Regions from separate parts of the Paenibacillus sp. FSL H7-0350 genome, predicted to be linked through region 4. Evidence: riboswitches for the same ligand, from Rfam matches in the RefSeq annotation. Region 4 holds a riboswitch; each other region holds the start of a gene.
What was found. A riboswitch is a leader RNA that binds a small molecule or an ion and turns the genes downstream of it on or off. The one in region 4 is predicted to bind cyclic di-GMP.
Positions count from the first base shown of each region.

Region 1: it holds a riboswitch for cyclic di-GMP, as region 4 does, so the genes downstream of both, NYE24_RS25525 (PA14 domain-containing protein) here and NYE24_RS18065 (flagellar assembly protein A) in region 4, are expected to answer to the same signal.
Region 2: it holds a riboswitch for cyclic di-GMP, as region 4 does, so the genes downstream of both, NYE24_RS08540 (thiamine pyrophosphate-binding protein) here and NYE24_RS18065 (flagellar assembly protein A) in region 4, are expected to answer to the same signal.
Region 3: it holds a riboswitch for cyclic di-GMP, as region 4 does, so the genes downstream of both, NYE24_RS22855 (choice-of-anchor A family protein) here and NYE24_RS18065 (flagellar assembly protein A) in region 4, are expected to answer to the same signal.

Region 1 is NZ_CP151972.1:5,622,313-5,630,335, forward strand. Features, by position in the region: gene NYE24_RS25520 (sugar phosphate nucleotidyltransferase) at 466-1,839, shown strand; cyclic di-GMP riboswitch class I at 1,978-2,058, shown strand; gene NYE24_RS25525 (PA14 domain-containing protein) at 2,073-4,415, shown strand; gene NYE24_RS25530 (glycosyl hydrolase) at 4,606-6,135, shown strand; gene NYE24_RS25535 (discoidin domain-containing protein) at 6,212-8,023, shown strand, end outside.
Region 2 is NZ_CP151972.1:1,811,373-1,819,395, reverse strand. Features, by position in the region: gene NYE24_RS08565 (ATP-binding protein) at 1-451, shown strand, start outside; gene glpK (glycerol kinase GlpK) at 573-2,078, shown strand; gene NYE24_RS08555 (3-oxoacyl-[acyl-carrier-protein] synthase III C-terminal domain-containing protein) at 2,171-3,163, opposite strand; gene NYE24_RS08550 (hypothetical protein) at 3,229-3,579, opposite strand; gene NYE24_RS08545 (carboxymuconolactone decarboxylase family protein) at 3,731-4,111, opposite strand; gene NYE24_RS08540 (thiamine pyrophosphate-binding protein) at 4,161-5,804, opposite strand; cyclic di-GMP riboswitch class I at 5,921-6,017, opposite strand; gene NYE24_RS08535 (methyl-accepting chemotaxis protein) at 6,519-7,769, opposite strand; gene NYE24_RS08530 (WYL domain-containing protein) at 7,843-8,023, opposite strand, start outside.
Region 3 is NZ_CP151972.1:4,991,078-4,999,100, reverse strand. Features, by position in the region: gene NYE24_RS22855 (choice-of-anchor A family protein) at 168-4,313, opposite strand; cyclic di-GMP riboswitch class I at 4,395-4,487, opposite strand; gene NYE24_RS22850 (hypothetical protein) at 5,239-5,619, shown strand; gene NYE24_RS22845 (ASCH domain-containing protein) at 5,982-6,404, opposite strand; gene NYE24_RS22840 (hypothetical protein) at 6,595-6,822, opposite strand; gene NYE24_RS22835 (DUF3800 domain-containing protein) at 6,950-7,786, shown strand; tRNA gene NYE24_RS22830 (tRNA-Thr) at 7,997-8,023, opposite strand, start outside.
Region 4 is NZ_CP151972.1:3,961,075-3,969,097, reverse strand. Features, by position in the region: gene NYE24_RS18085 (aldehyde dehydrogenase) at 1-560, opposite strand, end outside; gene NYE24_RS18080 (Crp/Fnr family transcriptional regulator) at 570-1,274, opposite strand; gene hcp (hydroxylamine reductase) at 1,407-3,059, shown strand; gene NYE24_RS18070 (aldo/keto reductase) at 3,161-4,135, opposite strand; gene NYE24_RS18065 (flagellar assembly protein A) at 4,166-5,815, opposite strand; cyclic di-GMP riboswitch class I at 5,890-5,982, opposite strand; gene NYE24_RS18060 (FUSC family protein) at 6,623-7,735, opposite strand; gene NYE24_RS18055 (ABC transporter ATP-binding protein) at 8,018-8,023, shown strand, end outside.

The sequences.
Region 1 (8,023 bases), 1.7 Mb from region 4:
TACTTAAACTAACCAGCTTCTGCCGCCGCAAATTTGTGCGGCAAGCCCTTGGAACAAGAGTCTTGAATCCCGGTCTTGAATTCCATTGTCTTGGAATTCTTGCTTTCTCTAGCCGCTAGGTCAGCGGCGACGCCTTGGAACAAGCGGCAGCCCGGCCCCCCTTGCCGCTACAACAAGCGGCAATACCCGGATCTTTAGCCGGGAGCTTCGCCTGCGGGCGAAGCGGATATAAAAAGTAAAGCCGGTTATGAAATGGAGTGGAGAGGAATTTTGGAGCTGTAGGAGCGTTAGCGTCCGCCTTTGTCTCCGGATGTTATCTGCTGCAAGCAATATAATCAACAACATCTGGAGACAACAGCGGCCGTAAGCCCAAAATTCCTTGCAGCGACCCTCATAACAGGCGGGATTTTAACACACAGCCGCAATAAGAAATACCCAATAACAATACGATATGGAGGGTTCACTATGAAACTAGTACTTCTATCAGGCGGCTCCGGCAAGCGGCTCTGGCCGTTGTCCAATGATTCACGCTCCAAGCAATTTCTGAAGGTACTGGCAAGTCCGGCAGGTGAACCGGAATCAATGGTACAACGGGTATGGAGACAGCTGGAGGAGAACGGCATGGCCGGGTCCTCTTATCTGGCGACCGGACGCAGCCAGGTGGAGATGATCCAGAGCCAGCTCGGCAGCGAGGTGCCGATCATCGTGGAGCCGGAGCGGCGGGATACGTTCCCGGCCATTGCGCTGACGGCGGCCTACCTCTATTCCATCGCAGGGGTTTCCCCAAGCGAGACCGTGGCGATTCTGCCGGTGGACCCATACGTGGAATCCTCCTTTTTCGAAACGGTACTGCAACTGGAGAACACCATGCTGGTGAGCGGGGCGAACCTGGCGCTGATGGGCGTAGTTCCCGAGCATGCTTCGGAGAAATACGGCTACATTATTCCAACGGGTGCAGATGCGGGAGCGAATGGTTATCTGCAGGTCAGCCACTTCCAGGAGAAGCCGGACCGTGTGCAGGCCGAGGAGCTGATTAGCCAGGGGGCTCTCTGGAACTGCGGGGTGTTCGCTTTCCGTCTGGGTTACCTGCTGGATATCCTGCAGCGCAAAGGGCTGCCGCTTAATTATGAGGAACTGCAGAAGCAGTATAAGCTGCTGTCTTCCATCAGCTTCGATTACGAAGTGGTAGAGAAAGAAGAGAACATCGTCGTACAGCCGTATGCCGGATTCTGGAAGGACCTGGGTACCTGGAACACCTTGACCGAGGAAATGACCAGCAACCATGTCGGCAAAGGCTTTGTGACCGCTGACTCCGAGGGGACCTGCCTCATTAACGAGCTGGATATTCCGATTACCGTGATCGGGGCGAAGGATCTGATTATCGCTGCCAGCCCGGACGGCATTCTGGTGACGCACAAGACTGAGAGTCCGCGGATCAAGGAAGTGCTGAAGTCTTTTGAACAAAGACCGATGTACGAGGAGCGCCGCTGGGGCCACTACAAGGTGATAGATTATGTAAAGTATGACGAAGGCAACGAGGTGCTGACCAAGCGGATTTTCATCAATGAGGGCAAAAATATCAGCTATCAGCTGCATCACAAACGCAGTGAAATCTGGACCTTCGTCAGCGGGGAAGCCAGCATTGTCATCAATGAGAAGATGCATACGGTGAAGGCGGGAGATGTGGTGCGGATACCGGAAGGGACCAAGCATGCCATTCTTGCTCTTACCGATGTGGAGTTCATTGAGGTGCAGACGGGGTCGGAGCTGGTAGAGGAAGATAACATCCGTATTACTCTGGACTGGGAGGATATAGCGCTACATCAGTTTATTTCGTAGGTCTAACTTATCTATTTAACCATTTGTTACAGAATCAAAACAGGTACTCGGAACTATTTATTCGGAGAAATTCGCGTTTGCTCTACAAAAAAATTGCATAAAGACGATAATTTACGGTAAGAGGGATTGATCCTTCCAAAACGACAAAGGCAAACCTGATCGAAAGACAGGGACGCAAAGCTATAGGGCCTTCGCAAGAGTGGCAGCCTGGCTACCGAAAGGAAGAGAATATTGTGAAAACTTACCGTAAGTCTCGTTTGCTCTGCGCTGTGCTGTCGCTGGCCGTGGTATTGTCTGCTGTACCTGTGGGACTGGGAATCGCCCCTTCCACCGTCAAGGCTGCCTCCTCTGAAGGAGCGCCGGTGAACCCTAACGCCTCAGCGGAGGCGGTCAAGCTGCTGAACAATCTGTATGATATCTCGGGAAATGGAATCATTACAGGCCAGCATGACTATTTCGAGAGTCCGGATGAGCTGAGCAACAAGCTGAAGGGAACAAGCGGACAATACGCAGCACTGCATGGTTATGAGCTGGGAGCAATCGGTGGGCAGAGTGAGAGCGGAGTAGCTGCACAACGCAAAAATATCGTCTGGAGTGCGACGAACTGGTCCAGAGCGGGCGGCATTGTCGCCATGACCTTCCACCAGAATCTGCCGGGCACCAAGTACGAATGGTCCAATGTGCAGAAGCCGATCACCCAGGCGCAATTTAACAAATACGTAACCCCCGGAACGCCAGAGTATAATGCACTGATCACCGATCTGGATAAAGTAGCGGTCTCTCTGAAAAGCCTGCGGGATGCTAAGGTTCCGATCCTCTGGAGACCTTACCACGAAATGAACGGCGGCTGGTTCTGGTGGGGGAAGAAAGATAATTTTACAGCCCTGTGGAATATTATGTATGACCGGTTCGTGAACGTTCATCAGTTAAATAATCTGCTCTGGGTATGGAACCCGAATGCGCCTAATGCAAGCTCCGATCCCTATCCACGGACTTATCCGGGCGCGGACAGAGTGGATGTGCTGGCAGCAGATATATATAATAACGACTACTCCAATAAATATCATGATGATCTGACCAGCCTGGCTGGCGGCAAACCGATCGGCATCGGCGAGAACGGTGAAATGCCAAATATATCGAAGCTAAAGCTGAACCAGCAGAATTACGTGTTCATGATGAACTGGGGCAAGATGCTCTATGAGAATAACAGCACGGCGACAATCAAGAATTTCATGAATGACAGTTACACACTAACCCGTGACCAATATAAGGCCTGGTCTGCTCCGGCGGCGGCTCCTAAGCCAATCGCAACGCCAACGGCAACGCCGACGCCTACAGTATCACTGACACCAACAGCAACACCGACACAAACCGCAACACCGACGGCAACGCCGACGGCAACACCAACCGTTGCGCCGACTCAGAAGCCGGTCCCAACCTTCGGCGACCCGGAGAGTAAGCCTGGCCAGAATGGCCTGCTTGGAGAATACTTCAAGAACATGACGCTCTCGGGGACACCGGTTATGGTGCGTAACGATGATGTCATCAGCTTCAATTGGCGTCAGGGGACTCCTAATGCCGCACTGGGCGTAGATTACTTCTCAATTCGCTGGACCGGACAGATTAAGCCGGCTTACAGTGAGACTTATCAGTTCTATACTACATCGGATGACGGTATCCGCTTGTGGGTGAACGGCACAGCGGTCATTGACAGCTGGGTCAAACAGAGCGGAACTGCCCGCACAGGAAGCATAGCCTTAACTGCCGGGCAATTGTACGATATCAAAGTAGAGTACTATGAGAATGCTGGCGATGCCAATGTCCATCTGATGTGGCAGAGCCCTAGCCAGGTGAAGGGAACCGTACCTGCAAGTGCGCTTTTCTCCAGAGCAGGCAACATATCCATACCTGTTCCGGCTGCAACAGCAGTACCGACAACGGTACCAGCAGCAACAGCAACGCCGGCACCAGTAACAACACCAACACCAGCAGCGACACCAACACTGACGCCAGTACCGGCACCAACGCCGACAGCAGCACCGACACCAACGCCAACACCGGCACCAACACCGACAGCGGCTCCTGTTCCCGTTCCTTCTCCTACAGCAACACCGGTGGATCTGCCGGTAGAAGTCCCTGCTGCCAATGGACTGTATGCGGAATACTTCAATAACATGACGCTATCGGGCGAACCCGCTGCAGTGCGCACCGATGCGGTGCTTGATTTCAACTGGCGCCAAGGCTCGCCGGATGCTGCTATCGGTATAGACTTCTTCTCTGTCCGCTGGAGCGGGAAGATTAAGCCGCTGTACACAGAGACGTATCAGATTTATACCAATTCCGATGACGGTATCCGCGTACGGGTTAACGGTGAGCTTGTGATTGACAGCTGGGTGAAGCAGAGCGGCACCGAACGCATGGGCAGCATCAGCCTGACCGCAGGCGAGCTGTATGATATTCAGGTAGAGTATTATGAGAATCAAGGGGATGCAAAAGCGCGGCTAATGTGGCAGAGTCCAAGCCAAGCCAAAGGTACCGTTCCGGCAAGCGCGCTGTTCCTCCCGTCCGCTTCCTAAGCTCATAAGGTCCGCAGCTGTGTTCATCATTGGCGCTGTTACTGGTTAAGACGTTACAATTATAAATCCTGTAAGCCACTCTTAATGGCCCTGCTTACCAGCAGGGCTACTAAGCTATAGAAGGCAGATAATCCGCGAGGCTTAACCTCCGGGGCCTGCCTGAGAGTGTGGCTGGAGAAAGGAGATTACATTGAACACTTACCGTAAGTACAGGCTATATACAACTATTTTTCCTCTAATCCTTATCCTTTCATTACTTCCATGGGGGGAAGGGCGCAGTCTGCCCGCAGCCGCTAAGGTTACGGCACCTGCCGCCTCCGCTCCCATGGGGCCCATTAAACCCATTAATCCATCGGCCTCCAAGGAGGCTTCCGCACTGTTAAGCTATCTTAGTGATCTTAGCGGCAAGGGGATGATATCCGGCCAGCATGATTACCTGGAGAGCCCCGATGAATTCAATAATAAGCTCCGCACAACAAGCGGCCGCTATGCCGTTCTGCATGGCTATGAGCTGGGAGCCATAGGCAACCAGTCTAAGGAGATCATTGCCAGACAGCGTCAGGCTGTCGTGGACAGCGCCATACGATGGCATGAGGGCGGCGGCATTGTCGCCATGACCTTCCATCAGAATCTGCCGGGAACCGCGCCGGTATGGACCAATGTGCAGAAGCCGCTTAGCCAGGATCAATTCAAGCAGTACGTCACTCCCGGAACGCCGCAGTACAAAGCATTAGTTGCTGAGCTGGATGAAGTGGCCAAGTATCTGGGCGAGCTGCGCGATGCCGGAGTTCCGGTGTTATGGCGGCCCTATCACGAAATGAACGGCGGCTGGTTCTGGTGGGGGCAGAAGGATGATTTTGCGAAGCTCTGGGACCTGGTCTATGACCGCATGGTGAATAAGCATAAGTTGAACAATCTGCTGTGGGTGTGGAATCCGAATGCCCCCAATAAGTCGTCTGAGCCGTATCACGCTTATTTTCCCGGCACCGCCAAGGTGGATATTCTGGCCGCCGATATTTATGACAATGATTTCAAACAGTCCTATTATGACAGCCTCCTGAAGCTTGCGGGCGGCAAACCGATCGGAATCGGGGAGAGCGGAGAGCTTCCAGACCCTGTCATCATGTCTCAAAAACAAAGCAAATGGGTATATACGATGACATGGGGCAAGATGCTGGTTGAGAATAACCCGACCGTGAAAATTCAAAGCTTTATGAATCATAAATACACGGTATCGCGGGAGGACTATAAGCTTGCGGTGGGTACCAAAACCCATGCGGCGGCTGTAAGCTCAAGGAATGGCCTGAGGGGCCAGTATTATGGCAATATGGACCTGTCCGGCACACCGCTGCTTACCCGTAACGACAGCACCCTTCAATTCAACTGGCATGGCAATTCACCGGCCTCCGGCCTGCCCAAGGATGCATTCTCGGTACGCTGGACCGGGACCCTTAAGCCTCTCTACAGTGAAAAGTATACGTTCACCGCTTCTTCGGATGACGGCATCCGCGTATGGATCGGCGGCAAGCTCCTGATCGACAGCTGGAAGAATCAGAGCAGCGCGGGCAAGGAGGGCAGCATCACACTTTCGGCAAATACCCCCTACGCCATCAAGGTAGAGTATTACGAGAACCGCGGGGATGCCAGCGTCAGTCTGATGTGGAGAAGCCAGAGCCAGAAGCAGATGATAATTCCCCAGAGTGCGCTGACGCTTCCTTAAGGAAGCCCCGCAGCAGAAGAAGCGTAACGTTATCCCGGTACAGCATAGAATTCCGGAAGAAAGCGAGGACAAGGGAATGAGGACTAGAGTTCAAAAGAAACCCGGTAAATATCTCCACAGGCTACTAAAATTTGCAGCACTGATCATCTTGGTTCTGTTGTCCGTCTCTATCTTCGGAGATTACGGGACGAAGGACGGTGAAGCGGATGTGGATCTGTCTTCATTGTCGGCGGCTAAGGATGCCGGTCCTGAGATGCCGGAAGGAACGGTTCTATGGAAGCTTGGCAAGCATGACGGCTCTGCCGATGAGTTCAAGGCGGCAGGGTCAAGCGGGGTGAAGAAGACGCTCAGCATAGCCTCAACCACTGCCAGGTCGGCAGAGCTGAAGTCACTTCCCTCCGGCCTGCACGGGGAGACCAACCCGGAGCTGCGGATTCAGTATGAGCTGGATAAGATCCCGGAGCACGGGGTCTTATTTCGCGTGAGCATTATCGATGCGTACAAATCCGTACCCCAGATGGGCGTATTCTCCAACCGTCAGCTCTCAGGCATCATTCAGATCGCCGGGATTGCCGGAACAGGCAGCAAATACGACTTCCGCAAAACCTATGAGCTGTACATTCCCAAAGAGCAGCTCATCAGCGGCACCAACGAGCTGACGCTGCGGACGGCCAGGGGAATCTATTCCTCAGAAGCTGAGGATAAGTACAACTGGTGGACATGGGATAATCTCAGTCTGGAGGCGCTGAAGTCTCCGATTAAGGAGCCGATTCACGGCAGCTATACGGTGACCGGGACGGTGGTCAATAACAAGCAGTTTTATTTTGACGAGGGGGCGGTTACGCATCTGCCCTATATTATGAAGTGGCTGGGCGTAGCCTACAGCGGCAATATCATGCGTACCAGCTGTGCCAGCGATGTGGGCCGTTCCTGTGAGAAGATGGAGGAGTACTACAAGGTCCTGAAGGATTACAATATGCAGGCCGTAGCGCTCTATCTGTACACAGGCGATATCAAGCTGAAGGCGGACGGAACGCTGCCGGGGGATGCGGAGAAGAAGCTGACGGATTATTTCCAGAAGTACAGCCCGTACTTCCAGTATTACGAGGTGGATAACGAACCGGGCCTGTTCAACCGTTCCAAAGCGGTAAATTTGGCTATAGCCGAGTGGCTGAACAGCAAGGGTAAGACGATCGCGCCCCATTTGCAGACGGTTGCACCCGGATGGGCCTACTGGCCGGGCTACAGCGAAGACTCGTGCGGCAACCAGAAGGGGCCGGTGAAGCAGTGCGGAGACCCCGACGGCTGGGAACGCGACCCGAAGCAGCGTGATGAGCTGGAGGCGGTAACGGATCTGACGAATGGACATTCTTATGGCGATTCCTATATTTTCGGACAGGGCGGGAGCTTCACGGAGAACCTGAAGACCTTCGGGGGATCGGTAGACGGCCTTAGCAAAAAAATGCTCGCCACCGAGTTCGGCACCTCGGACTCTCATGTAGATGCGTATCAATACGGGGCCAAGCAGCGGACCTCGGCGGTGTTCGACCGGATTATGCGGGCACATCTCGGCTATGCGGATATGTTCGTGCAGCATGCCGCCTTCTTCAAGAATTTCAGCCTGTTCAAATACGGCTTTAATCTGGAGGATCATGATCCGGCGGCTACAGAGATCTACTACACCAAGGAAGGCGAAGAATCCCGCGTCAGTATCATGCGCAGGCTGGATCTGGCTTATGCCACACACGGCGCTCCGCTGACCTACCAGATCAGCAATAAGGAGGAGCTGAAGGATAAGCTGGTCTACGTAAGAGCAGTGGACACCTCCACGCTTGAGCCGCTGGCGGGGAGCAAGGCGACATCGAACAAGGTGCTGGTGAACTTCGTC
Region 2 (8,023 bases), 2.1 Mb from region 4:
GCGGGTATACCGCAAATTCTCCGTCAGAGCCAAGGAACGAGATATTATGCTTGAACTGAAGCGGCCCGAGCAAGAGCTGCTGCTGGGGGCTGCCGATGAAGATAAGCTGGAGCAGGTACTGACCAATCTGCTGGATAATGCCTTCCGCCACACTCCGGCTGACCGGAGAATCTCCATTCTGGCAGGCACGGTAGTGCTGGAAGGCAGAAGTCTGGTGGAGATCGCGATCAGAGACCAGGGGGCCGGAATCAATCCCGAGGATCTGCCGTTTATCTTCGAACGCTTCTACAAAGCGGATAAAGCCCGCCTGCGTGGAGAATCGGGCGGTACGGGACTAGGGCTGGCGATCGTGAAGAATATCGTCGAATCGCATCACGGCAGCATTTATGCCTCCAGCAAGCTAGGAGAAGGCACCACATTTACCCTGCGGCTTCCTGTCGAAAAACAGTAAACTAAGAGCATGCATGACAGCGCCTCTGAGAGCAGAGGTGCTTTTTGTTGAAATCACCACATTAATATTGTTCATCGTGAAACATATATTTCAAGCTAAGGCTTGCAGGAGGCTGGGCATTATGATCTTATCCTTGGACCAAGGTACTACCAGCTCACGGGCAATTCTCTTTGATGCAGAAGCGGAAGTGATCTCGCAGGGGCAATATGAGATCAAGCAATCCTTTCCCCGCCCAGGCTGGGTTGAGCATGACCCGGAGCAGATTTGGGAGAGCCAGCTTGCAGCAGCCAGAGATGCCATTGCAGCGAGCTCCGTTCCAGCTGATCACATAACGGCTATCGGTATTACCAACCAGCGTGAGACTGCACTGATATGGGATAAAATTACAGGTAAGCCGATCTATCCGGCAATTGTCTGGCAGGACCGGCGGACAGCAGACCAATGTGAGGAGCTGAAGGCATGCGGGATGGCCGGAGTCATTGCGGACAAGACGGGGCTTGTCATCGACGCGTATTTCTCTGCGACCAAGCTGGCGTGGATTCTGGATCATGTGCCGGGAGCAAGAGACCGGGCAGCCAAGGGAGAGCTCCTGGCGGGGACGATAGACACCTGGCTGATCTGGAAGCTTACCGGGGGCGCTATACACGCTACAGACGTTACCAATGCTTCAAGAACGATGATGTATAACCTGCATGAGCGCCAATGGGACGAAGAACTGATGGACACGCTGTGTATTCCGCCGTCCATTCTGCCAGAGGTAAGGATGTCGGGCGGAGACTTCGGTGTCTGTGACCAGCAGTGGTTCGGTCTCATGATTCCCATCCGGTCGGTGCTGGGGGACCAGCAGGCAGCACTCTTTGGGCATACCTGCCTGGAAGCAGGTAGTGCCAAGAATACCTATGGCACGGGCTGCTTCATTCTCATGAATACAGGTACTGAAGCTGTGGCATCCAGTCACGGTCTGTTGACCACGGTAGCCTGGGGTATGGGCGATGAGCTCTATTATGCGCTGGAGGGCAGTGTGTTTGTGGCTGGAGCGGCTGTGCAGTGGCTGCAGGAGGGACTGGGGCTGATTGTCGCGCCCGCTGACTCGGAAGAGAAGGCCAGTGAAGTGGATGAGAGTGAAGGAGTTGTGGTTGTGCCAGCATTTACCGGACTGGGTGCGCCTTACTGGGATATGTATGCGCGGGGCGCTATATTCGGCTTGACGCGGGGCACCACCTCCGCACATCTGGTACGGGCGACGCTGGAATCCCTGGCCTTCCAGTCCCGTGATGTCATCGACGCGATGCAGAAGGATGCCGGCATGCCGCTTATCGGCCTCAGAGTGGACGGCGGTGCGGTGCGTAACAATCTGCTGATGCAGTTCCAAGCCGATATTCTGGGTAGCGAAGTGACACGAACAACCTATGCGGAGACTACGGCACTTGGTGCCGCGCTGCTCGCCGGGCTCACCTCTGGGGTATGGACCCGTGAGCAGCTGGAGAGCTTCAACACCGCCGAGAAGGTCTTCTCGCCGCAGATGGAGCCAGAGGAGCGGGAACGCAGATATGGCGTCTGGCAGGATGCTGTGTCGCGCACGATGGGCTGGGAGAAGCATGAGGGCAAGCACGAAGGCAGACTTTAGAGCAGGATATAGGTAGAAGAACAGAAACGGCCCGCAGTCAGAAACTCTGCTGCGGGCCGTTTGTTTACTATAGAACAGAATGAACGTTATGATTAGTACTCCATTACAAATGCGACATTCTGCCATCCGGCGCCAACGGTCCAGAACAGGACTTTGTCGCCGCGTTCAAGCTGCCCGGTAGTGACGGCTTTGTGAAGGGCGATGAACGGGCTGCTGGTCGAGGTATAGCCGAACTCATCGCCTATGTAGACTGCGGCCTCAGGGGCAATGCCGATCTTGCCGGAGACGGCCTGGATGTTCGGAAGGGACAGCTGTGAGAAGCAGGCGGCCTTGATTGACTGAGGATCAATACCGTTGTTGCTCAGCAGGGTGTTGATCGATTCGGAAGCGGCGTCCACACAGATGGAATCATCGAACGGTATGAATTTCACATTGAACTCTCCTGCGGCAACACCGGTGCGCCCGAGCTTAGCCAGACCTTCTGCAGGGAACAGTGAGTTGCCGTACACACAGGTGTCTGTCTGGTAGATAGAGTCAATGAAGCCGACCGAATGCTCGTCGCGCTCCAGAATGACAGCGGCAGCGGCATCACCGAAGTTCGCGTAATACACCGGATCATTCTTGTCCGCATGCGGCGCCACATAATCGGAGCCGATCACCAGGGCGCGGCGGATTCTCGGGTTCGCCATCATCTGGCGGCTGACCTGCTCAACCGAAGCCGTCATTCCGGCACAGTTGGCATTGCTGTCAATACAGATGGTATGCGAAGCCCCGTTAATCAGGCGGTGAATCATCAGTGAGTTCGTAGGAAATATATATTCAGGGGTCTGGCTTGCATAAGCAATCAGGTCAATGTCAGGACCGGTAAGACCGGTCTTCTCCAGAACATTACTTGCGGCTTCATAAGCCATTGTCAGGGAGTTCTCATCCGGGCTGTCGATGCTGTAGCGGTTTTCACGGCCCAGAGTAGCCAGCAGTCCGCGGATATCAATACCTTTGTCATCAAAATGCTGAATGAAAAATTCATTGCCGATTCTTTTGTCTGGATGGTAGATATCAATGTCCTTAATGCGAATCCCCGCCATAGTGCAGACCTCCTAAAAGTTGTCTTAGTTGTACTTCTCACTTCTCACGAATCTGCTCCGGTTCATTAAGCTTGTACGGTTGAAGTAATCTCCAGATTCTCAAGTCCGGCTTTGCGGCCCAGGCGTGCCAGCTGCATTTTGAGGATCGGGTTATTTTCCAGAGTAAGACTCACTTTCTGGAAGCCATCAGCCTTGAACATGATGAAGCAGTTTTCAAGCAGCGGCACGACATCAGGAGCTGTTACATTCAGCTTGCGGCAGTCGATATCCAGGGCATATTCAGCAGGGCTAATGGGGTTGATGGTCTGCTGGTAAGCCTGTATGGATTTGAGTCCGTCCTCGTTAGAGAAGGTTCCCTCCAGCTCGATATTGATTACTTTCTTCGCAGTGTCTGTCTTCAAAATAAATTGTCCCATGTTGATCTCTCCCTAAGTGTAATTTGAAATACCCCCAAAACATGATATTTGTGACTATATTCGACAAATTGCATTCGAATTTGGGATATTTTGCCTTCATTATAACCGGAGCATGCTGAAATGCGCAATCGAAAAGTCGAAATTTGTAGATTTATGAAGATTTTTCTTTGATTTCCTCCAGGGTATCCAGCAGCACATTAAAGGCCGAAATTACCCGGGGAGCACCGACGCAAGGGACCAGATGAAGCAGCACGCCCTTGATCTGCTCAACAGTCATGCCAACACGGAGCGCCATTACATAATGAACACCTAACTGCTCATACTGCCCCATCGTAATCAGAGACGAGATCACCGCGATCTCTTTCCAGTCAGAGCCAATCGTGGTCCGTTGAAAAATATCGCCATAAGCATTGCCCATGATATATTCGGCTAGTTCCGGAAAATGCTCTTTGATCGGAGCTAGGGCCTTGGCCCCATAATCTCCAGAGAGATTAGTGAAATGATCGAGTCCGCTGTTCGTGTTCTTGTTCACGCTATGGCCTCCTGATAGTAGGTTAGAAACGGTGTGCAATAAGGCTTGCTTACGTAAGATCCAGCGTGCGGTGAGCCGTAGGTGGCATTTCATCGCGGTCAGTCAGCAATTCAATGACAGCTGGCTTGTTAAGCGCTACAGCTTCGCGGATGGCAGCGGCGAACTCCTCCTGCGTCTCACAGCGGAAGCCGGCTGCACCCAGAGATTCAGCGAATTTCACGGCATTCATTGGAACCTCGAAGATCGTACCGTCAATCCGGCCGGTGGTCTTCTCCATCCCCTTAAGCGCCATATCCAGCTGCATATTATTCACCACGATGAAAATCACCGGAATGTCCTTGCAAACAGCTGTGTTTATTTCAGTTCCGAGCATCATAAAACAGCCGTCCCCGGTAATGCAGAAGACCGTCTCACCGGGAGAGGCCGTCTTGGCGCCGATCGCCATGCCAATTGAATTGCCCATGCAGGCAAAGTAGGCATCGAATATGAAGCTGCCGGGCCTGCGCACATTGAACCATTTCACAGCATTGAATCCATGGCTGCCGTCATCTACAAACACGCTGCTGTTGTAAGGAATCAATTCGCTCATCGTGCTCATTACCGAAGCCAGAGAGAGCCCCGCCAGTACGGGAAGCTCATCATTGTAATCATTCGAGACTGTGATTTCATGCTTGGTAACCGCTGAGAAGTCCAGCTTCTGGAGATACAGAGCCAGGTTGTCCCTTAAGTCTCCGCCGACAGCAATAGTAGATGAGGTGAGTATTTTACCGACAAAGGTCGGGTCTACATCGAACTGGATCAGCTGCCGCGGATGATTCTCCGGCTTCAGGTTGCAGATGGTCATATCGCTGAGGCGGGACCCCAGAACGATGAAGAGGTCGCTGTTGTTCATCAGTTCATCTCCATGCGAGGAGCCGCCGACGCCTATTGGACCATGGTAGAGCGGATGATCGTAAGCTATAGCGCCTTTGCCGCCTGGAGAGGTGACCACAGGTATGTTAAAGGTCTCGGCCAGCTGGACCAGTTCCTGATGTGCTCCTGAGCGGTTGACGCCCTTACCGGCAATGATCAGGGGTCTAGCGGATTCATTGATCGCCGAGCTGACCCGTTCATAGTTCTGATAGCTGACCAGCCCTTCACGTTCCGGCAGAACAATCCGGCATTCCGCAAGCCGCTCTGTCTGCACATCAAACGGAATGCAGAGATGAACCGGACCTTTTTGGTCACCGAGGGCGATGGATAGGGCATGATTGAAAATGGTGCTGAAATGATCCCCGCGTTCAACGAGCTTGCTGAAGAGGGTGGCCGGCCGGAACATATCCGCCAAATCAGCCAGATAGGAAGTGGAATCCTGACATTGGGGAATGCCCAGCTCCTTGATGGACTGGTGGCCGGTGATGAAGAGGACGGGAAGATTATTGGCCTTGGCATGCGCTGCTGCGGTGAGCAGATTCGTTCCGCCCGGACCGGAAGTGCCGAAGGCTACTCCGAGGCTGCCGGTCTTCAGAGCATAACCGCCGGCAGCGAAGCCGGAGCTAGACTCGTGCCGGCCGGGGATGAACTCAATACCATAGTCAACCAGTTTCAAAGCGATGGGGCAAATAGATTTGCCTATGATTCCAAAAGAATGTGTGACTCCCAAATTGCGTAATGCTTCCGCCATATAATCTGCAACTGTCTTCAGAACATCCACCCCGCAAGTTGTTATTTGTATTAGTCAGCAATAGAAAACCTGTACTCAACATAGGAGCACAGGTCTGTTGCACGAATCACCATAATCAAACGCATAACCTAAGGCGTTTACAGTTTTTCAGCAACCTGGCTGTCATGATCCCACTTCATAAATGAGACTGTAGATCCATGGCTTTGCGTCATTCCCTTTCGGTGAATTTTGCCGGTATGCGATTATAAATGAATCTGTGAAGAATTTTCCTTTACAATATATTCCTCACTCCTCTTTTGTCAATAACCCCGATGAGAAGAAACTCGGAATTTGACGAATATTCAGGAGTGAAAATGGATGAATATTTGGATTTTCAAACTTTTGAAAATGGTTCCCTTTGGAAGGCTAAAGTCTTAAAATGCAAATGGATATTTAGGGCTATTATTATGAGGAGTAAGCATAAAGCCTCATTACATTCCTGATCTACTGTAAAATGTTAAGAATTCACTAGATATACAGCAATGTAAAATCCACTTATAGGACTTAAGTAGTGTATGTGTGCGGTGATGCCTTATAGACAAGCTATGCCTATAGAACGACTATAGTAAAGAAGTGCAAAGCGGATTTTTTACCCTTATGCACAATTTCAACAATTTGTGAATATTACATAACAATCTTAGTTTTGCACAGAAAAAGAGACACCATCTGCAGGAAATCCCGCAGATGTGTCTCTTTTGGCTAAGGTTAGAATTTGAAAATATGAATTGTTTTTTGCAGGTTAAAGACAGCGGAAGTCATCTTCTCTGTCTCCTCAGCTACGGATTGCAGAGCGTGAATCTGTTCGTTCATCGCTGCGGATACCTCTTCGGTCCCTGCGGCGGTCTCCTGGGTGATGGCTGAGATATTCTCGATCGCCCCGGAGATCTTAAGCGCGCTCTCCAGCATAAGGTCACTCTCTGCGGAGAAGGAGGCGATCTGCTCGGTTATGTATTGGACACTATGTACGATCTGAGCAAAAATATTGGCCGTCTCTGTAATCATCTTATTCTGTACCTGGACTACCTCTTCGTTGATGGCGATATTATCAATGGCCTGCTTGATATCTGATTCAATGCTGCGTACCAGCCCGAATACCTCTTTGGTTGAAGCGGTGGATTCCTCAGCCAGCTTGCGGACCTCCTGGGCAACGACAGCGAAGCCACGGCCATGCTCGCCTGCACGCGCTGCTTCAATAGAGGCATTGAGCGACAGCAGATTGGTCTGTTCGGCAATTTCGGTAATCGTCTTGGTAATCATCGTAATGCCGCGCGCGTTCTGTGACAGGGCTTCAATGGTATCCGCCACCTTCTGGGTCGCCTGGATGTTCTTGCGCATGCCTTCGGCCTGGGTATCCACCGATTGCCGTCCCTGTTCAACCAATTCCAGCGTATGTACAGATCGTCTATTCATTTCCTTGGTGGAATTCGTATAATTGGAGACTTTGATTTCGATATCCTTGATCGATTCGGTCATATCAGCAATATCCACTGAGATTTCGTTAGCGCCGAGAGCCAGTTCATTGGAGGAGGAGGCCACCTGCGCCATGACAAATTTCAGATTCTGATTCTTGTCTTCAATCCCGCGGCTGGCGTCCATAACCTGCCGGGTAATCTGTGAGGCATCGGTGAGGATTTTTTTGAGCTTGTCAATCATGGTGTTGAAGGACCGGCTAATGTCACCCATAGAGCCGCTCTCGTCGGCACGGCTGGTGAAGTCTCCTTTGGCAATGGTGTGCGTCACATTGGAGATATCCTCAAATGAAGATGTAAGCGTTCTCTCAATGAAGCGCGCAAGCGGGTAAGTCAGCGCTGCCAGAACGGCGACAAGAATAATGCCGATGAGCAGCCTGTCCATAAGGATTAGTGTGATTAAAACAGGGACAGCGAATAAAGCGGCAACCAGGTAACATCCGGTGACGATTTTTTGTTTCAACGGCAGCTTGTTCATCCAGTCCATAATGTAGAGTCCCCCTATAAATAATAATGTGTATTGTAATATTATAGGGGATACTAGTGCATTTGGTCTATTATTAAAAATCGTATAATGCTGCCGCTTCACGCAGAGCTGAAGCAACAGTATCTACAAGCTCAGGCGGTGCGGTCACCTTGATGCCCTGACCCAGGGAGAGGATGATCCGGCGTGCAGACTCCGGCGTGTTGAATTCGGCCTCGGCCCTGATCCAGCCAGGGGCCTCAGAAGGCTCCTGGTGC
Region 3 (8,023 bases), 1.0 Mb from region 4:
CAAAGGCGACCGCTCCGCTTCTCCACAATCATTCCGCCCGCTCCGCTGTTTAAGTGTAGGAGTATCAAATGAAAAAAGAGCTGCTCCAGGAGAACTTCATCTCCGAAAGCAGCCCTTGTCAAATTACAGGGTCATCGTTTGTCTATATAAATCTCAGTTCCGGTGATTCACTTACGTTTGCTGTTTCTGGTGGTTCTTCTAAGAATCAAGCCCAGACCAGCGAGTGCCAAACCAGCAAAATAATAAGGAGCAGGACTGGATTCGCCCGTCTTCGGCAGCATTCCATCCACAGGCACACTGCCTAGAGGAACCTCATCATCAATAATGACTACATCGGGTGCCGGTTCCGCTGAAGGCGTAGGCTCCGGTGTTGCTACTATTGGCGCAACCGCAACAGCTGGTGTCGGCGTTGGTGCCGGTATTGTTGTAGCTATTGGAGTTGCTACAGGTCCAAGCGGCAGCGGATCATCATTCACAGCCACGTCATTGCTCACGATAAATCCAATAATCGGAGTCGGCGTAGGCACTGGAGGGAAACTGAACGGCGGCGATGTTGGCGCTGGCGTTGTTACTGGTGTTGGCGTTGGTGTTGGCGTTGGTGTCGGCGTTGGTTCTACCGTTGGTGTCGGTGTCGGCGTTGGTTCTACCGTCGGTGTTGGCGTCGGCGTTGGTTCTACCGTCGGTGTTGGTGTCGGCGTTGGTTCTACCGTCGGTGTTGGTGTCGGCGTTGGCGTTGGTTCTACCGTCGGTGTTGGTGTCGGTGTCGGCGTTGGTTCTACCGTCGGTGTTGGTGTCGGCGTCGGCGTTGGTTCTACCGTCGGTGTTGGTGTCGGCGTCGGGGTTGGTTCTACCGTCGGTGTTGGCGTCGGCGTTGGTTCTACCGTCGGTGTTGGTGTCGGCGTTGGTTCTACCGTCGGTGTTGGTGTCGGCGTCGGCGTTGGCGTTGGTTCTACCGTCGGTGTTGGTGTCGGCGTTGGTTCTACCGTCGGTGTTGGTGTCGGCGTCGGCGTTGGCGTTGGTTCTACCGTCGGTGTTGGTGTCGGCGTTGGTTCTACCGTCGGTGTTGGTGTCGGCGTCGGCGTTGGCGTTGGTTCTACCGTCGGTGTTGGTGTCGGCGTCGGCGTTGGCGTTGGTTCTACCGTCGGTGTTGGTGTCGGCGTTGGTTCTACCGTCGGTGTTGGTGTCGGTGTTGGTTCCACCGTCGGTGTTGGTGTCGGCGTCGGCGTTGGTTCTACCGTCGGTGTTGGTGTCGGCGTCGGCGTTGGTTCTACCGTCGGTGTTGGTGTCGGTGTCGGCGTTGGTTCTACCGTCGGTGTTGGTGTCGGCGTTGGTTCTACCGTCGGTGTTGGTGTCGGCGTTGGCGTCGGCGTTGGTTCTACCGTCGGTGTTGGTGTCGGCGTTGGTTCTACCGTCGGTGTTGGTGTCGGCGTTGGCGTCGGCGTTGGTTCTACCGTCGGTGTTGGTGTCGGCGTTGGCGTCGGCGTTGGTTCTACCGTCGGTGTTGGTGTCGGCGTTGGCGTCGGCGTTGGTTCTACCGTCGGTGTTGGTGTCGGCGTTGGCGTCGGCGTTGGTTCTACCGTCGGTGTTGGTGTCGGCGTCGGTGTTGGTGTCGGCGTCGGTGTCGGCGTTGGTTCTACCGTCGGTGTTGGTGTCGGTGTTGGTTCCACCGTCGGTGTTGGTGTCGGCGTCGGCGTTGGTTCTACCGTCGGTGTTGGTGTCGGTGTCGGCGTTGGTTCTACCGTCGGTGTTGGTGTCGGCGTTGGCGTCGGCGTTGGTGTCGGCGTCGGCGTTGGCGTTGGTTCTACCGTCGGTGTTGGTGTCGGCGTCGGCGTTGGCGTTGGTTCTACCGTCGGTGTTGGTGTCGGCGTTGGTTCTACCGTCGGTGTTGGTGTCGGTGTTGGTTCCACCGTCGGTGTTGGTGTCGGCGTCGGCGTTGGTTCTACCGTCGGTGTTGGTGTCGGCGTCGGCGTTGGTTCTACCGTCGGTGTTGGTGTCGGTGTCGGCGTTGGTTCTACCGTCGGTGTTGGTGTCGGCGTTGGTTCTACCGTCGGTGTTGGTGTCGGCGTTGGCGTCGGTGTCGGCGTTGGTGTCGGCTCTACCGTCGGCGTTGGTGTCGGCACTGCTGTCGGCGTTGGTGTCGGTACCACTGTTGGCGTTGGTGTCGGTACCGCTGTTGGCGTTGGTGTTGGCACTGCTGTCGGTGTTGGTGTCGGCTCAACTGTCGGCGTTGGTATCGGCGTTGGCGTTGGTGTCGGCTCAACTGTCGGCGTTGGTGTCGGCTCTACCGTCGGCGTTGGTGTCGGCACTGCTGTCGGCGTTGGTGTCGGTACCGCTGTTGGCGTTGGTGTTGGCACCGCTGTTGGCGTTGGTGTTGGCACCGCTGTTGGCGTTGGTGTTGGCACCGCTGTTGGCGTTGGTGTCGGTACCGCTGTTGGCGTTGGTGTTGGCTCTGCCGTTGGTGTTGGTGTCGGTACTGCCGTTGGTGTTGGTGTTGGCACCGCTGTTGGCGTTGGTGTCGGTACCGCTGTTGGCGTTGGTGTTGGCTCTGCCGTTGGCGTTGGTGTCGGTACCGCTGTTGGCGTTGGTGTTGGCACCGCTGTTGGTGTTGGTGTTGGTGTTGGTGTTGGTGTTGGCACCGCTGTTGGCGTTGGTGTTGGCACCGCTGTTGGCGTTGGTGTTGGCACCGCTGTTGGCGTTGGTGTCGGTACCGCTGTTGGCGTTGGTGTTGGCTCTGCCGTTGGCGTTGGTGTTGGCACCGCTGTTGGCGTTGGTGTTGGCACCGCTGTTGGCGTTGGTGTTGGCACCGCTGTTGGCGTTGGTGTTGGCACCGCTGTTGGCGTTGGTGTTGGCACCGCTGTTGGCGTTGGTGTTGGCTTCACGGTTGGTGTTGGCGTCGGCTTCACGGTTGGTGTTGGCGTTGGCTTCACGGTTGGTGTTGGCGTCGGCTTCACGGTTGGTGTTGGCGTCGGCTTCACTGTCGGCGTTGGCTTCACTGTCGGCGTTGGCGTCGGCTTCACAGTTGGTGTTGGCGTCGGTTTCACGGTTGGTGTTGGCGTCGGTTTCACGGTTGGTGTTGGCGTCGGCTTCACGGTTGGTGTTGGCGTCGGCTTCACGGTTGGTGTTGGCGTCGGCTTCACGGTTGGTGTTGGCGTCGGCTTCACTGTCGGTGTTGGCGTCGGCTTCACTGTCGGTGTTGGCGTCGGCTTCACTGTCGGTGTCGGCGTTACCGTCGGTGTTGGTTTCACTGTTGGTGTCGGCGTTACCGTCGGTGTTGGTTTTACTGTCGGTGTTGGCGTTACCGTTGGTGTAGGCTTCACTGTCGGTGTCGGCGTTACCGTCGGTGTTGGCTTCACAGTCGGTGTCGGCGTTACCGTCGGTGTAGGCTTCACAGTTGGTGTCGGTGATGGACTAGGGGTCGGCGTTGCGGTCGGCGTCGGACTCGGCGGCGGCCCCTCTCCCTCGTACATCCCAAGGTGCATCTCAACCCCGCCGCGAAAAGATTTTGCAATCAGGGTCCCGTAAAGCTCTGCTCCGGCATAATGAACATCCGCTCTAGGTGCGAGGATCGTCCCGTAGAATGAGGTATAAGCGATATTCACCGCAGAGGCTTCGTAAAAGTTGAACAATACTTGACTGGCTCTGCCGTCCTTCATTGAAAAGCTCGGCACATTGACTGTAGGCCCGCTTATATTAATAATCAGCGTAGCGTTCTGGGCAATGTTGAACTGAATATAATTCGTACTCGCCAGTGTCGCGGCATCCACATGAACCACATTGAAGCGATCTGGTGCATTTATCGTAAGCTGCCCATAATGATTATTGCCAATCTCATTCGTGTCGGCCAAGGCCCCATACTCTGTGGAACGCGAGATTAGAAACTCCCGCTCGGCTGCAAAATCAATCGGGCTGGCATTTTTCTTCCCGCCTCTAATGTTGACACCAGGCTCATTGGCTGTAAAGCTATCCCCAAATACTACATTTCCATAGATCTCTCCACTGCCTGAATGTACAAAATTCTTACCGGCCACAAGTACATCCGTCGGCGCAGCACCACTGTATGCTCTTGCTACTCCGTAACCTCCCGAGAGGGTAATGTTCCCTGCCGCTGCCAGGCGGCCCTCAATCTGATCATTGCTCTGTGCAAAATCCCCGAGGATAAAAGCATTAAAATTCCCTGCGACTCCTAAAACCGGTGTTGGCGTATACGGCACCCCTGAAGCTGCTCTAACATCCGTCCCCCACGTAAAAGCACTGGATAAGGTCAATAGGCCAGCCATAATGATGGCGGCTGTTTTACGCACTCTTTTTTTCAATAGTCCACACCTCCTAGTTACTATTCTATGAATCTGTCACGCAACTATAACAACAAAAAGACCGCCACGAAGGGTTAGCTTCACGGCGGCCGGACGACCCTAGCCTCAACTTTAGAGACAGTAGATTCCTGACTTTGCGTCCCGTTCTTTCGATACGGTTTGCGTTTGTACATGATTTCGGTATGAAATTGAGATTTGCTTATGTAAATTCGTTGTTGAGTCTATGACATTTGTTACTTTTGTACTATTTTAGTTTATCCGCTCCCCCACCCTGTTGTCAATCCATTCCCAGTATATTTTTTGAAATTATTTTTTGCGAAGGTTCCTCTTTGATCCCTTGTACCATAAGGGTTAAGGGACGAGTCTCTTTTTTATCTATTGACGAAAAAAGTCGAGAAATCAGAGAATTGGCTGTAGCCGTTTATCCCGCTTTTCTATAATTATATCAATTTATATTATTAAAATTTGATGCATTTGTCCTATTTTTATCACCCTAAGCCCATCTCCCCTCCCATTTCGCTTCTGTTCAATGTAATCCCCCCTATTTATGGGAATCTTAGCCCCGAAAAAAAGCGCCGCCCATGAGGACGACACCTGCTAATAGAATTCATATATTTTGAATAAAATGTCGCCTAGGCGGACCCAAACAGCTGAATCCAGCCAATCATTGATACCCAGAGCGGAACACTTAGAATGATCCCGAATACTAAACCACGGCGGAGACTTCCTTCATGACTCATTGCCATTCTCCTTTGAGCTGATTTATTTTTCAATCTTTAATATTTCAATTTTAATATAAAATAATTCATTTGATTTTATTGTGAAAAATGTCACATTATTTGAGTTAATTTATAAAACCCATTGATTATTTTTTGAAGGATGAGTTACAATGCGAATATACGTTCTCTTTGAGGGGTTGAGAGGGATGCATAGAGCAGAGAGCCAGGATAACCTGCTGGTCAAATCCTATATTTTGCTGCCGCTTATTCTATCCGCCTTCGAGCGCGATGCTTCTGCTATATCCTCAGAGCTTCGCACGCCTGCGCCTTATCTGGAGGTCATCCAGAGGGCAGTCCATGCCGTTTCTGCCGATCTGCGGGAGGTCCGTGCCGGGATGCGCGCCCGTGGTCTGAGGGTCTATGAACAGAATCGGCTGGAGGCGGGTGTTGAAGCCAAATTCGTCTGCAGGGGTTATCACGAGCGGATGCTGCTGCTGGATGACGTGATTGCCGCCCAGGCCACTCTGCATATGCGCAGGTATCTGGGTATGGAGAAGACGGCGCAGGGCGGCCCGAAGCAAGGATAACAAAGAAGCCTGCCGCAAGCGGCAGACTTCTGCATTAAATGATCACCCGGATGCAATTACATTAACAACGTCCAATACCCCAACGTGCCGCATATAACCACCACAGCTACCGGGTACAAGATTCTACGGCTGACCTGATCCCTGAACGCAAGAAACAAACAAAGCATACAAAGCCATGCAATTAGAAGGCTTCCCATCTATTATGCATACGCCCCTTCCCGGCATTCCTGCCCCTCTCCAGCGGTAGACCGCCTCAGAGCACAACTATCCTTATATATAGGAAGATTTCCCGCCGAATATCCCAATTATACCAGCCGGCAGCCAATCCGGAGCAATTTTTCTTCAAAATATCGTCAGGAAATTCACAATTCCTCTTCCAGCACAGGATATTCCCAGAACCCCAGACGTCCCTTGGCAGGTATGGGATGTACCAGCGGAACAACCTCCTCCAGCTTCCAGGCATACCTTCCTTCGGCATAATTGCCGAATACATATTCATTTCCACCCGGCCAGCCTTGCTGCGCAAGCTCCGGTGTCATTTCACAGCAATCCGCAATGCGGCTGACTGCAATGATCTTGCCGGTTGGCAGATTGTCCGCAGTGTAGCCGTGACGTGCAAGCAACGACTGGAACGGCTCCGTCCGGCAGATCGCTTTATTTACCTGCATCCCGGCATGAATAGCTAACTCCCCCCGGTGGGCGGTCCGCCAGGTCCGGGTTTCGATTTGTTTTTCTCCCAGCGCAATTAACGTGGCCCACGGCTGGCGAATGGTCAGGCATTTCATATATTGTTCGCTTCCTCTCCAGTTGCAGTATACTCCACTATGTGAACAGCGAGCAATTCTTGATGGAGCGCTATCAATTAACCCCCTTCTATATAGTAAAAATTCCCTTTCTCTGTTAGACTATTTTCAGAACACTACTCGGGGAGGATTTTTTTGAGAAAAAGCTATATTTCTTGCTTACTGGCAACACTTAATTTTGATTCTGCAATAGCGGAGGGTCAGCCGGGAAGAACAGATGCAAACAGCGGATATTATTGCCGCACCAATTGTGCCAAATGGTGATATGCAACAGGAGAGTACCATTAACACAACAAGGGGGGGCCAAATCTGCGCCGGCCGCCACCAAAAAAACAGCTGTAAAAGCAACCACCAAACCGACCGCTAAACCGACCAGCAAACCTACAGCCAGGACAACCATTCGCCCAACGGCCACCCCGCACCTACACTGCCGAAGAAATGAACGTCAGCATGCTAAAAACATACAAATTCATAAATTTAAAATATGACAAAAGTATTGCCCTCAATAGGAAATGGAGGTCTATGCATTGCAGTATATTATATATACAGATGAATCAGAAAAAAAAGGGAGATATTTCGGTAATTTTTATGGAGGCACCTTAATTAGATCTACTGATTTTGACTATATTAACAAAGCACTCAACAAAAAAAGAATGGAGTTAAATCTTACTGGTGAAATCAAGTGGCAAAAGGTTACGGAAAACTACTTAGAAAAATATATGGAGATCATTAATTTGTTTTTTAATTTTGTAAAAGAAGATAAAGTGAAAATTAGAATCATGTTCACTCATAATATGTACCAAGCAGTTGGTTTAAACGAAGCACAAAGAGGCAATGAGTATTTCTTGCTTTATTATCAATTTTTCAAACATATATTTGGCTTTCAATATTCGAATCCAACAAACGAGCCCATTTCTTTATATATTTTATTAGATCAATTGCCTGACAAAAAAGAAAAAAATGAAGAATTTAAAAGATTCATATATTCGCTTCAATACCAGGAAATTTTTGTTGAATCAAAACTACACTTCAAAAGCATGGATGACATAGGTGAAGCTACATCACATGAACACATAATACTACAATGCCTTGATGTCGTTTTAGGGTCAATGGAATTTAAGTTAAATGGAAAAGATCAAGACAAACCCCCAGGGCAGAGATTACGAGGAAAAAGGACACGAGCCAAAGAAAAATTGTACAAGCTAATTAACAAACGGATTCGAGAAATATATCCTAATTTTAATATTGGTGCCACAACAGGCTCTTCAAATTTAAGTGATCGCTGGTCACACCCTTACAGACATTGGAAGTTTGAGCCTAAGTACACAAAAATTAATAATCAATATAACGCAAAAAATAAATGAGCCCCACTTCACCTACTAAGTAGCCCACGTGGAACGTAAGCCTTCGGTGATAGTCAAGCTCATTTATAGTTTCATTATATAGTTTGCCCTAATAATTTGCAATGGATTATACGGCAACTTCAATAATGCATCAACAACACGTTCATTGAATCAATAAAAAGACGCAGCACCCACTTCCGGGAACCCGCGCCACTATCGACTTCATACAAATGCTGGTGAAGGGAATTGAACCCCCGG
Region 4 (8,023 bases):
AGATTCGTCGTCTCCTTCTCGCCCTGTACTACCCGGATATAAGCGGGATCAAAGGTCTCCCGGATCATATTCTCGATAACAGCGGAGGTAGCGGGTGTACTCTCGGAGGGCTTCAGTACGGCGCAGTTCCCGGCAGCAATGGCGCCGATTAGCGGCTCGATGAGCAGCTGGAACGGGTAGTTGAACGGCCCGATAATTAGCGCCGTTCCGTAAGGCTCGGCTATGATTCTGCTCCGCGCCGGGAACAGGTGCAGCGGTGAGCCTACCTTCACCGGCTTCATCCAGCGCCGCAGGTGCTTCATCATATAGCCGATGCTGTCCAGCGTGAATCCGATTTCTGTGGCATAAGCTTCGAACTCGCTTTTATGCAGATCCTGGTTCAGTGCAGCAATAATCCGGGCTTCATTGCGCGAGATAGCCTCCTTCAGCTTCTGAAGCTGCTCCAGCCGGAAGCCGGGGGTTCTCGTGACTCCGCTGGCAAACCATTGCCTGTGCTTAGTCAGCAGCTGGTCGATCTGTTGTGCAGTGGACGGTGGCATGCTTGTATCCTCCTCGGTCATTTGCGGTTCCTATAGATTGCCTGCCGAAGAAGGCAGAGTCTGGATGTAATCATGCATCCGGCTCCGGTTCAGCAGGGTGATTTCATTGCCCTTGAATTCGATCCAGCCCTGGTCGCGCAGGAACCCCAGCTCCCGCGACAAGGAGGGGCGGGCGGTGTTCATATGCTCGGCCCATTCCTTCCGGCTGAAGGGAAGCTTCAAGGTATCGGATTCCTGCTGCTCTCCCTGCTCCAGCAGGAAGTCTACGATACGGCGGCGCAGCGGCCCGGCGGACAGGTTCTCAATCTTCCTGTTCACGAGCACCAGCCGCTCGGACAGATTCTCGATGAAGCGGGTGAGGATATCGGTGTCGGCTGCGAATAATCTCAGCAGCTCCTGCTTGCTGATGAACATCACCTTGCAGGGGCCAGTGGCTGTGACGGTGGCGGGCACGGTGTTATTCCTGCGGAACAATACGGCTTCGCCGATGGTCTGCCCCTCCTTCAGATGCGCGATGGTCACACTGCTGCCGGTGGGGTGTGTCTTCTGTACCTCGATGCGGCCGGAGAGCAGAATCCCAAGCCGTTCCGCCGGATCACCCTCTGCCAGAATAATCGCATTCTTATGGTAGGAGCTGACAGAGTAGACCAGCGTATACAGTAACTGTTCGATCTCATCTGCGGATTTTCCGCGAAATAGCAGGCAGGCTTGCAGCGAAGCAGGCTCCGGTCTCATACTTTTCCTCCCGATGAGTTGTGATTGGTAACATTCGTTACCGATTGATAGACGAAAGTCTACTACAATTATTGGTAACTGTAAAGGCGAGGCACAGAGCGATTCCATTAATGATAAGGAGTGATTCAGGTAATGAGCGAAATGTTTTGTTTCCAGTGTCAGGAGGCAGCTAAGGGGACCGGTTGTACGATTCAGGGGGTATGCGGCAAGACCAGTGAGGTAGCAAATCTGCAGGATCTACTGGTGTATACACTCAAGGGCATTGCCATTTTCGCGCGCAGCGGGCGTGAGCTGGGGATTACCGATCCGGTGACGGAGAAATTTATCATAGAGAGCTTGTTCGCTACGATTACCAATGCCAACTTCGTGCCGGAATACTTCACTGCGAAGATCCGGGAAGGATTGGCCCTGCGGGATCTGTGGCGCAGCAGAGTGGCTGATGCCGGAGTAATGGCCTATTTGTCGGAGCATGACGCGGCGAACTGGAATGCGGTGACGGATGAAGAGCTGATGGACAAGGCGAGAGCGGTGGGTGTGCTTGCTACGGAGCATGAGGATATCCGCTCCTTGCGCGAGCTGCTGACCTATGGTCTGAAGGGAATGGCTGCTTACATGGAGCATGCTGCGGTACTGGGCTTCTACGAAGCTGGGGCACATGCTTTTATGGAAAAAGGCTTGGCAGCTGCGCTGGATAATAATCTGGACGGCGGTGAGCTGACGGCTCTGGTGCTGGAGTGCGGCAAGTTCGGCGTGGATGTGATGGCGCTGCTTGACCGTGCCAACACCGCAGCCTACGGTAATCCGGAGATCACCAAAGTCAATATTGGAGTAGGCACGAACCCTGGTATTCTGATCAGCGGTCATGATCTCAAGGACATGGAGGCGCTGCTGAAGCAGACCGAGGGTACCGGAGTGGATGTGTATACGCATAGTGAGATGCTGCCGGCCCACTACTATCCGGCCTTTAAGAAATATAGCCACTTCGTAGGCAACTACGGCAATGCATGGTGGAAGCAGAATGAGGAGTTTGCCAGCTTCAATGGTCCGATTCTGATGACCACGAACTGCATCGTACCGCCGAAGGACAGCTACAAAGACCGGCTGTACACGACAGGCAACACCGGTTATCCGGGCATTCAACATATCGCGGCAGGCGCGGACGGAGAGAAGGATTTCTCAGCTCTGATCGAGCAGGCCAAGAGCTGCAGTGCTCCGGTAGAGATTGAGACAGGCGAGATTATCGGCGGCTTCGCCCATGCGGCTGTAATGAACGTGGCAGATCAGGTGGTTGGAGCAGTAGAGAGCGGCGCCATCAAGCAATTCTTCGTCATGGCTGGCTGCGACGGACGGATGAAGAGCCGGAATTATTACACCGACTTCGCAGCAGAGCTGCCTAGTGACACGGTGATCCTGACCGCAGGTTGTGCCAAATACAAATATAACAAGCTGGCGCTTGGCGATATCGGCGGAATTCCGCGCGTACTTGATGCCGGCCAGTGCAATGACTCCTATTCTCTTGTGGTTATAGCACTTAAGCTGAAGGAAGTCTTCGGTCTTGCGGATATTAACGATCTTCCGATCTCCTATAACATTGCCTGGTATGAGCAAAAAGCGGTGATCGTACTGCTGGCGCTGCTGCATCTGGGCGTGAAGAACATTCATCTGGGCCCTACGCTTCCGGCCTTCCTGTCGCCTAACGTAGCTAAGGTTCTGGTAGATACCTTCGGCATCGGCGGTATTACTACCGTACAGGAAGACATGGAGCGGTTCATCGCTGCGGTATAATACACATTCTTCATGAGCCAAAATACACAAAAGCGAGTCTCCGTCTACGGGAGCTCGCTTTGTGTGTTTATAGATATGAACGTCACTGTCACCGTCACCGCTTACGGCAGCCGGTAGACCGCAAACGGCTCGCCGGTGCGGAAGGCGGCGCTGGCCAGGTCAAGCTGCTTAAGTATCCCCGCATCCGGCGAAGCAGAAAGACTCTGCAGATTATACTGTACCTGTTCTACTGTAGTCGCTCCGACAATCACCGTGGAGACCGCGGGCCGGTTCATTAGCCAGGACAGGGATAGAGCCGCAGGTGAGGTGCCCAGCCCCTCCGCAATCGCCTGAACCTGCTCCCCGAGCGAGATGCGCTCCGGGGTAAGGAAGCGGAGAAAGTTCGGATCGGTCTCTGCTCTGGAGCCGGCAGGGGCTTTGCTGCTGCCGGAATATTTGCCGGTAAGGATACCGCCCGCCAGAGGGAAGTATGGGATGATGCCCAGACCCTGATCCAGGCAGAGCGGAAGCAGCTCGGCTTCGGGCGTACGGTCAGCCAGCGAATAGCTGCACTGGATAGAGATGTATTTCGCCCAGTTACGGGCTTCGCTGATCCCAAGCGCCTTCATCAGCTCCCAGGCGGCATAATTGGAGGCTCCGATATACCGCACCTTGCCTGCGGAGATCAAATCATCCAGCGTGCGCAGGGTTTCCTCCAGCGGTGTGTAGGGATCGAAGGTATGGATCTGATACAGATCCACATAGTCGGTCTTCAGCCGGCGCAGGCTGCCTTCCAGCTCCTGCATCAGATGATGGCGCGAAGAGCCGCTGCCGCCGGGTCCCTCATGCTTCGGCAATCCGGCTTTGGTCGCCAGCACTGTGTTATGGCGTCTGCCTTCAAGCGCAAGGCCGATGATCCGCTCCGATTCAGAGCCGGCATAGATATTGGCGGTATCGATGAAATTAATGCCCTGATCCATAGCGGTGTGCAGAATGCGGACCGAGGTCTCCAGATCTGCCCGTTTGCCGAATGAATTGGTTCCAAGACCCAGGGCGGATACCTGCAGGCCGCTATTGCCCAGACGGTTATATCGCATGCGCTCACTTCTCCTTATCTAGTAGTAGTCTTAGCAGGAATCACGCACAAGCAGCTTGCCGCAGGACTCCAGGCGGCTGTCCTGCGACCGGGCAAGGTTAATCACCGCATGCTCCTCTTGGAGCAGCTCAATCTCCTCGCCCAGCTTAAGCAGCAGCCTGGAGAAGCGGCTTAGGACACTGTCTGTAATGTACCCGGTGTATTGTCCCGGATGGGCGAATACCTCAAGCATCTGCCGGAGCGGGTCCGTGCCGAAGCCGAACTCTCCGTTCATACGGCTTAGGGCAGCCTGGAAATCGCGGATCAGGCTGTCGAGATGGCTGTATTTATCCTCCAGCAGCAGCATAACCACCAGGCCGTAATTCACGGATTGCTGTCGGGATTCCACATTCTTGGCCAGCTGGCGCGCTGCCTCAAGCAGTCCGTCCGTCTCTGTCCGCAGCAGGCTTGCTAAGCTGTGCAAACGATGCTGCTGTACCCCGGCATATCCGGCGTACAGGCCGCTGCCGGTAACCTGGCCGCTAACATAAATGCTGCCGGTGGCTATAATTGTAGATTGGCGTATATCGCCATAGACGTACACATTCCCCAGGGCTTCGATCCTTACAGATCCATCCAGATCACCCGGTACAATGATGTCGCCTGCGAACATAACGTCACCGCCAGGGTCCATCATCTCCCTGGTCAGCAGACAGACTGGAGGGAAGTCACAGATTCGGACGCTGCTGTTTCCTCCGCAGATACGGGGTCTGCCTGTGTGCTTGGCTACGATATTACCACAGGGAAGGAGTTTGGCATGATTACCGGCAGCAAAGTAGATATCCTGCGGCGGGGGAGGGGGCAGGACCCTTCCGTCTGTGTCGAGGCCGGGAATGCCTTCTTCTGGCGGCAGTTTGCGGGCGAAGACTTCACCTGCAAAGGTAAAGGGGGCTCCCGGGAAACGGAGATACTCCATGGTATCCGCAGGCTTCTGAGCCCGGCTTCCCTGTCTATGAAGCATCCCGTTCCCCACCAGTGTATGCTCCGGCAGCTGCAATTCCAGCCGGGCTTCCTTGCCGGGCAGCGGGGCTCTTCCTTCAGCGATGCATACGGGAAGATATGTAGGGTTCTCCAGCTCCGCGTACAGGGCGGGAATATTCAGGTTGCGCAAAATAAAACGGTTGTCCAGTGAGGCGATAATCTGATCTATGGTAAGCGTGGACAGCAGCATTGCCGGGTTGGGCTGGGCACGGACGACCGCCTCGAAGGCGGCGGGGCAGTTGACCAGGTTCCAGGCGTACTTCTCTGCACGGTATAAAGTGAAATGGACCTTGAGCTTGTCAGGCGATACGGTAATTTCATACTGCGGCTTCTCGCAGATCTCCCAGGTAATATAATCTGCCTTGGTCACCTCGGTTGGCGCTGTAACGGTCTTCCAGTTGATCTTCAGGACAACAGGGTGGATCGCAGAAATGCGGGCGGGAGTGCCTCCGGGGAGCGGGGGAGTAATGAATATCTGGTTGTCCTGCACGAGGATAATTCCATTCTTATCCCCAGTTGTCCCGTCAGAAGCCCGGCCCTCCACAGAGAATGAATCCAGGAGACCTTTACGTTCGTGCATCAGGGACTCTACGAATTCATATCGGCTTGGTTCGATATCCTGCTGCGGCATGGTTGTAACCTCACTTTTTCGTATGATCAATGGCAATTCGTACAGAGAAAGAACATCATCAAGCCCGGGAGACTTCCCGTAAACAGTTGGCTTAAGTGGTCTCTATTGGCAGCCTGGCGACCGTAAACGCAGATTCCGGCGTTCTTAGGCCCATGGCTTTGCGTCCTGCCCTTTCGGGAAGTTTGCCTTTAGAAATAGATCAATGAGATACATCCTGTAGAGGCGATGAATTGTGATCGACTGTAATCGACAAAAAGAGTCATAAATAGTTCTTGTGCGGCATTAACTTCTGCAAACAAGCTTAATTCTAGTACTTAAAGAGCTATTTTTCAACTATATTATGCCTATTTATCAAAAAACTTAAAATATGCAGCTCTATTTCGACAAAAAAACTGGTTTCCCAGCGCTTACAGCTTATGGAAGTCATGAGAACTGGAAAAAGGGGGACGGTCTTCTTCGCCCGGCAGGTGGAAAAAGCAAAAAGCAGCGGAGGGGCATATGTTCACCGCAGCGAGGAGCAGGCTTTAAGTTCTAATCTTAAATGCGTCTTATATAGCAGTTGGATTTTGTCCACTTGCTGTTGGATGAATGCCGCCTATGGGAACAGCAGATGGATAAACAACACATATTTTGCCCACTTTTAACGGATTCCAGAGAATTCGGCGGATTAGATGTACTTTATCCAACTGCTTCAATTAAAGCGTATAATTCGGCTGAATCAAGTGTCATTTTTCCAACTGCTATAACTTTACGTGCTGCCACCCAAGCCACTTTACCCGCAAGCATCCTATCCCACCGAAAAGTTATGGCAACACAAAAAAAAGGACCCTCCCAAGCTTATAGCTTGTGGAAGAGTCCTTTTTGTATGAATTGGATGGCGCGTGCAGGGTGTGTCTTGACATGCTGTGGTGCGGTGGAAAGCGCGGCGTAATCGGCGCGTTCGATCTCTTCAAGAATCCGGTTCAGGTGGGAGAACACCGCACCGAGATCACGGAAGGCTGCGAGCGGGCACTGATCCTGCAGCTGCGAGAACCAGGCGAGCTGCACGTCGCGGGCTCTTCTCAGACTCCCCTGGAGTGAACGTCCGCTGCATTCGGCATCTGATAGCGTCCGTGTGCCGTACAGGGCGATGCAGTCTGCCGTTGCGGTTACAACCTCCAGCATCCAATCAGCGGCGGCATAATGGGCCGGCAGCAGAGCGATTTCTTCGCTTATGGCTTTGACATAGGAGTGAACCTTGATGAGATGGGTGGTCGACTGTGTCAGCTTGCCAATGTCCTTACGGCACTGGTAATGAGACAGTGTGTAATGCATCTCCTTCTGCAGCCGGTCGCTCTTCTTCAGAAGCTCGCCGGAGCGCTCAAGAGCAGCCTTGGCTTGCGCTGCATCCCGGCCGCTTGCAGCGAATCCGGTTAAGGCATCGGATAAGGTCAGGCTGCCTTTCAGTGCCAGGTCCTTGACCTTGACGAAGCTCTTGGGCGGCACGATAATCATATTAATGATGAGGGCAATCAGCACGCCGATCAGCGTCTCGGCGACTCTCCAGACGATATATTGGTCATGATAGAAGGTGAGTGCAAGCACCGAGGTGACACCGATCTGAGAGACGGCCTGGATATTGATCCGGCAGGCTGTAGCCACCCCAATGCCAATCAGCAGCATCAGCAGAATCGACAGCGCGCCCACATCGAAGAACTTGCCTACGATCAGGCTGACGATGCCGCCAAGGACCACGCCGGTCATGCGGTAGACGCCTTTTTCAAGGGAGGCCTTGACGCTGCTCTGGGTAATCAGAATCGCCGCCAGCGGTGCGAAGTACAGGTAATGGTCCCCGTAGATAATGTGCACGGCCAGCCACGAGAGCGAAGCGGCGAGCGTAATCCGTATCATATATAAGGATAATCCGAACTTTTCAAGGCGCTCTTGTAAGCCCTCGTTCATGTTTGTCATCTTCTTTCATGTAAATAGGAAAAATTTTATGGTTTTCATTCGTTTTCATTATAGCACCTCAAAACAGGCCGGAGGCGGGCAAGATTTTACGAACTTGTTAAGTTTTTGTGCGTGATTTCACAATGTAAGCTATCGCATATATTGCAGGATTCCTTTATGCTATATATTGAAGTCTGCCAGACCAAGGCAGGAATTGTCGCTTATCCGTGCTGAGCATGCCGCTGCCGGATTGTCTCCCGCAAGAAGCGGGTAAAATAGGTTGTACTACATAAGTAAGGGAGGTTGTTA